Linked DNA regions of Prochlorococcus marinus str. MIT 0912. The protein of the gene in region 1 interacts with the protein of each later gene in a pairwise test. Links are inferred from orthologs where the notes say so. Each region holds a gene or a part of one and is shown on either strand. Other genes may lie near its edges.

What was found.
Region 2: the proteins of O5640_RS07235 (region 1) and def interact in binary tests that used the Escherichia coli proteins (3 or more experiments, as listed by UniProt). The link is inferred for Prochlorococcus marinus str. MIT 0912 from one-to-one orthologs.

Annotation. Positions count from the first base shown.
Region 1 is NZ_CP114783.1:1,229,978-1,233,231, reverse strand. What follows is about bases 252-3,172. They hold O5640_RS07235 (aspartate-semialdehyde dehydrogenase), read left to right. Parts: upstream 252-1,155; coding sequence 1,156-2,190; downstream 2,191-3,172. Other genes in these bases: O5640_RS07225 (ribonuclease J), read left to right, coding at 3,168-3,172; dapA (4-hydroxy-tetrahydrodipicolinate synthase), read left to right, coding at 2,187-3,095; tig (trigger factor), read right to left, coding at 252-1,003. Also shown: more of tig, read right to left, coding at 1-251; more of O5640_RS07225, read left to right, coding at 3,173-3,254.
Region 2 is NZ_CP114783.1:1,459,381-1,462,428, forward strand. Bases 1-2,715 are described here. They hold def (peptide deformylase), read right to left. Parts: upstream 1,805-2,715; coding sequence 1,196-1,804; downstream 1-1,195. Other genes in these bases: O5640_RS08410 (ABC transporter ATP-binding protein/permease), read right to left, coding at 1-276; O5640_RS08415 (hypothetical protein), read right to left, coding at 399-680; O5640_RS08420 (histidine triad nucleotide-binding protein), read right to left, coding at 791-1,126; O5640_RS08430 (alpha/beta hydrolase family protein), read left to right, coding at 1,885-2,715. Also shown: more of O5640_RS08430, read left to right, coding at 2,716-3,048. UniProt on the Escherichia coli protein: Removes the formyl group from the N-terminal Met of newly synthesized proteins. Requires at least a dipeptide for an efficient rate of reaction. N-terminal L-methionine is a prerequisite for activity but the enzyme has broad specificity at other positions.

The DNA.
Region 1 (3,254 bases):
TTTGAGCTGTTTGTTCAACAATTACTCGAACTTCCTGGTCAATAAGACTTTTTGGTAGCTCAACTTCAAGCTCTTTGACTAAAGCCGCAAGAAGTGAGTCCTGACGATTTTTCGCTTGTTTTCTATCATTATCTTCTTTAAGCCTCTGTTCTAGATCTGCCCGTAAGTCACTCATATTGTCTTTATCACTTGCTTGCTTGGCAAATTCGTCATTTAGTTCTGGTAGTTCCTTAATTTTTAAATCTTCAAGACTGACTTTGAATTCAGCTTTTCTGCCTTTGGCATCTTCCTGATGATAATCCTTTGGGAATTCACACTTTAATGTCTTTTGATCATTGATATTCATTCCAATCACACCCTCAATAAACCCAGGAATCATTCGGCCTTCTTCAAGTTCTATTTCTATTGAATCTGCGCTTCCACCCTCAATTTCGCTGCCATCATCTGAGAAACTTCCTTTGAAGCTTACTAGAGCAATATCTCCTTTTTTTGCGGGACGATCACTAACTGGAATTTTAGTCGCTAACTGCGTTCTTGATTGCTCAATAAGTTCATCTACTTTTTTGGGATCAAAGATTAAAGTTTCTACCTCAGCCGTAAGACCTGAAGATTTTTTTAGTGTTGGGATAGGGGTTATATCAGTTTCAAGCTTTAATGTAAGAGTTTTTTCAGGGTTGAAATTCTCTAAAATAGTTTCAAAGCCATCTTCCAGTTCCGGCTCAGACAAGGGCTCAATTCCTTCCTGATCTAATGTTTCCGTCCATATTTTTTGCAAAAGTGATTCTAGTGCGGAGGCCTGTATCCTTTTGACCCCAAGTTGTTGGATGACTACTGTTTTTGGAACTTTACCTTTGCGAAAACCTGGGATTGAGATTGATCTGCTGAGTTTGCTTAAAGCTTCGTTGTAACTATTTTTGCATCGATCTGCTGGTACTTCTACCTCTACAGCAATTCTGCTATTAGGTTTTGAACTGGTTTTTACTTTTAATTTGGCAGCACTCATTGAAAAGGAATTCTCAAATTGGTTAGCGTAAGAAAGCGTTAATTCACTTCCAAAGCTATTGTGGCCTAAAAAGCATCGAAAAATTTGTTATTTGTTGATTTTTCCAATAAGAAAAAATTTTTTGTTAAACCTTTTAATTTTCCTCATCAAGTTTGAAAACACAGTTTCTTCTTCCAAATAGACCTCTTACAGTTGCGATCCTTGGATCAAGTGGAGCTGTAGGTAAGGAATTATTGACTTTGCTTGAAGAGAGATCTTTTCCTATAAAAAAATTAATTTTACTAGCCTCTCATCGTTCGGCAGGGGAGATTCAGAGTTTTTGCGGAACTGAGTTAAAAGTCGAAGAGACAACTAAAGATAGTTTTGAAAATGTAGATTTGGTGTTGGCTTCAGCTGGTAGTTCAATATCTCGTAAATGGAAAGATAAAATTCAAAGTTCTGGAGCTTTGATGATTGATAACTCCAGTGCATTTCGAATGGATGAGAATGTTCCTTTGGTTGTTCCAGAAGTTAACCCTTCCGATGCTAGTAAGCACAAAGGTTTAATTTCTAATCCTAATTGCACGACTATTTTATTAGCGTTGGTTCTATCTCCATTGACTAGGCATATTCCTATTAAGAGGATTGTTGTGTCCACATATCAATCCGCTAGTGGCGCAGGTGCAATGGCAATGGAAGAATTAGGGAAATTAAGCCAAGAAGTTTTAGATGGAATAACTCCAGAAAGTAAAGTTCTTCCTTATTCTTTGGCATTTAATCTTTTTTTGCATAATTCACCTTTGCAATCGAATAATTATTGCGAGGAAGAAATGAAAATGGTTAAAGAAACCCGAAAAATTCTTGGAGACCCTGGACTTGCATTGACCGCAACATGTGTAAGAGTTCCAGTTTTTAGAGCTCATTCTGAAGCAGTGAATATTGAATTTATAAAGCCTTTCCCTGTAAAAGAAGCTTATGAGATTTTGGAATCCGCACGAGGAGTTGAGATACTTGAGGATTTGGGAAACAATCGTTTTCCGATGCCTCAAGATGTAACTGGTAGAGACCCCATATCCGTTGGCCGTATAAGGCAAGATATAAGTAACCCCAATGCTTTAGAACTATGGTTATGTGGAGATCAAATCCGGAAAGGAGCTGCACTTAATGCAGTGCAGATTGCTGAACTTCTATTGCCGAAAAAATCATGAATAAGTCAGCTTTATTATCACCAGCCCCTTTTGGAAGGATTTTAACCGCAATGGTAACTCCATTCAATGAGGAAGGGAAAGTTGATTATGGTCTTGCTGCAGATTTAGCAAATTATTTAGTAGATCAAGGTTCCGATGGCATCGTTGTATGCGGAACTACAGGTGAGTCTCCGACTTTGACTTGGCAAGAACAACAAAAGATGCTGGAAACAGTCAGAAATTCTTTAGGCTCTAGGGCTAAAGTTTTGGCTGGAACAGGAAGTAATTCTACTTCTGAGGCAATTGCAGCAACAAAGGAAGCAGCTAATTCAGGAGCAGATGGTGCATTAGTCGTTGTTCCTTATTACAATAAACCACCGCAAGAAGGCTTAGAAGTTCATTTTCGCGCTATTGCAAATGCAGCCCCACAGTTGCCTTTGATGCTTTATAACATTCCTGGGCGGACAGGATGTTCGATATCACCTAGTATTGTAAGTAAGCTTATGGATTGCAGTAATGTAGTCAGTTTTAAAGCTGCAAGTGGTACAACCGAGGAAGTGACTCAATTAAGGAACTATTGTGGATCAGATTTAGCTATTTATAGCGGTGATGATGCTTTGGTTTTACCAATGCTTTCAGTAGGGGCAGTAGGGGTTGTTAGTGTCGCTAGTCATTTAGTTGGTCCTAATTTGAAGAAAATTATAGAAAGTTTTTTAGAAGGTAAATATGCTGATGCACTTTATTTGCACGAGAAATTACAACCTCTTTTTAAATCTCTTTTTGCAACCACAAATCCCATTCCTGTTAAAGCGGCACTTCAACTCATTGGTTGGTCTGTTGGACCTCCTCGGAGTCCTTTAGTCTCTTTAAACAGCGAAATGCAAGAGGAACTCGTGAAGATACTCTCTTCTATGAGATTGATTTGATCTTTTCTCTCGTTCTCGAGTGGATTTGACTTTCATTTAGGTAACAACCAAGTTTTTTACATAGATTTTTCCATGACATCAAGTTCAATGAATTTTCAAGGTTCAAAAAATAATCAATCAAAATCTCCTTGTTTGAGGATTATTCCCTTAGGTGGCCTC
Region 2 (3,048 bases), 230 kb from region 1 along the record:
TCCCGAAGGACCATCCCATATGACCTTTAATGAATTTTGAACACCTCCCAAAAATTGGTTTGTTATCTCTGGAGCTACGTTGGTTAACAAGCTCATTAAACCTGTTAGTAAAAATAGAACTGTTCCGCCTACACAAAATAATAAAGCTATTAATAAATAGACAAACAACCAGCCATTACTTTTTGTATAAGGTAGAAAATATGGCTGAGTAAGCTTTCTTAATTTAATAAGTTGGCTTACTAGTCCTTTTTGAGCTTTCGAAATTGATGAGGTCATATTAATTAGATTATTTCAAAGTCAATAAATACTTGATTAGCAATAAGGCTAGCTTATTTTTTTAAGTTAATTTGAAGTTTTTTAAAGCAAAAACTCATTAAAAAGTTATTCATCTGTATATATTAGCTAAACCCAAAATATGTTTTTATTATCATAGGTATTGGTAGTGAAGAAATAAGCTTCATATCAAAAGAGTGAACTGCAGGAATAGTTTGATCTAATATCCAAAAAACCAAAAAAGGGGCATTCAAAATTATCTGCCATTGCCATTTGTAAGTTAAAATTGACCATATTTTTTTTAAAATAGATTGCTGGTTCTCATTAAGGTTTCCCCAGAAACTTTGTAGGGTTGTGTTGAATTTATTAATAATGCTGTTTTTATCTGCAGCAGTTTGGGAATCCATTGGACGCGATTAATTAAATATCTTATAGCGCATTGATGGGCGAAGCTGAGTCAGTAACTAAGCCAGTAAAGCAATCGTGTGTATTGATAAAAATCATGGAAATCCAAGAGTTACCCTGGCGGCCAACTTAATTTTCTTCCGCCAATAATATGAATATGTAAGTGAAATACTGTTTGACCTGCTTCTTCTCCTGTATTTATTATGGTTCTCCAACTTTCTAAACCAGCAGCATTCGCAATTTCGGTCCCTTTTAGCAGTAAGTGACCCAGTAATTCTTGATCTTCTTCTTTTATATCTTGCAGACTTGGGATAGGCTTTCTAGGAATTATTAAAATGTGAGTAGGTGCTTGAGGGGTAATGTCTTTGAATGCTAAGCATTTGTTATCACTAAAAACCTCATCACAAGGGATGTCACCACTCAGAATTTTATCGAAAATTGTTGTCATTGAATTTGAGGAGAAACCAATAATAAAGATCTAATAGGATTCTGTAGAGTTTGAAAGGACATTATTCTTTCAATTCGTTTCTTTTATTACATCGTTGTGATTGAAGTTATTCTCATTTAATTGTTTTTTCAGTTCTTCTTCATCAGTTACTTTATCAACAAAACAGACACCATTTAGGTGGTCTATTTCGTGCTGAATGCATCTTGCCATTAGACCATCTGCATTCATTTTTTTGGGTCTACCCATTTCATCTCGATAACTTAATTTGATCGAGGAGGGTCGTAAAACATTAAGGTAAACTCCGGGGATACTTAGACAACCTTCTTCATATGTATCTAAGCTTGCACTAGATGAAATTATCTCAGGATTTATAAATACCATTGGCGGGGAACTTGGGTCTTCAAAATTTAAATCTATAACTAACAATCTCTTTTTTATTCCTACTTGAGGTGCTGCCAAACCAATACCTTTAGATGAATACATAGTTATGAGCATATCTTTCACTAACTTTCGAATTGAATCATCAACTTTGACGATGCGATTGGCTGGCGTTCTTAAAGCCTCGTGTCCTAATTGATAGACCTTCAAAGGGGGGTTCTTGACAGGTTCTTTCGAAACTGAAATGGAGGGCTTCTTTTTTTCTGCATTTTTTGCAAGTTGAGCAAAACTGCCAGCCAAAGGAGTCTTAAGACAACAACTTTTACACTTTACTTTGTTTTAAGTTCTATGAGTGAATTAATCATTGACTCTCAACATCAATGAAGAACAAAACAATGAGAATCTTGGATGCTGAAAAAGTTTATGGAGAAGCTCCTATATTTAAAGAGCCTCGTATAATAGGTGATTGGGTTTTATGGTTAGAACAAAGACCAAAGGAAAAGGGGAGAACTACAGCTGTAATTAGACCTTGGGGGCAACAAGACGTATTACCTCAGGAGTTAACACCTTATCCAAGTGATTTAAGGACAAAAATCCATGGATATGGTGGTGCTCCTTTAACAGCTACCCTTGATGGATCAGATCTGATATTGACTTGGGTCGACAATCAAGATAATTGCTTATGGATGAGAACTTGGTCTTATGAGGAAGAAAATGACAATTCTGCTTCTTTTAAATTCATACCTAAAATACAATCAATTTGTCTTACAAAAAAAGATAATTATTTTCTAGCAGGTGGCGTGATAGACCTTGAAAATAATATTTGGATTGGATTGATGGAAGATGAAGAAGGAGATCATATAGTTTCTTATTCTCTAAAAGAAATTGACCAATATCCAAAATTTATTTATTCATCTCAGGGGCTATTAGGTTATCTTGCTCTGAATTCTAAAGATAGAAAGTTGGCATGGGTTGAGTGGAATAATACTTCAATGCCTTGGGATTTAAATGAATTAAAATTAGCTAAATTGGATGAGTATTTAAATATCATAAATATAGTAAATTTTAATAATAAATATTTAAAATGCACAGAAAAAATATCATTTTTTAATCCCATTTGGTCTGATAAAGGTGATCTTTTTGTTGCGGAAGATAGTAGTGGCTGGTGGAATATTACTCAGATTAAAACTGACATTAATAACAATTCAATTACTATTTCTCAGAATCAATGGACTATTAAGGCTGAAATTGCTTTCCCACAATGGGTTCTTGGGATGTCGAGCTTTTCATGTGTGGGGGATGATGTCGTTGGGGCTTTTGCTCAGGAAGGAATTTGGACTTTAGCTCTATTTCAACAAAATGGATGTATCAAGCCTTTGGATCAGCCTTTTATTGAGTTCTCTAGTCTTCATTCGTATCAAAATCGACTTGTTGCTATTGCCAGTAGTTCAGAAGTTACTGAAGGGATTTTTGAAATAGACTTATTAGATAAATATTGGGTACATACTCCTGCCTCTTCATTTAGCTTGGATCCAACGGAAATA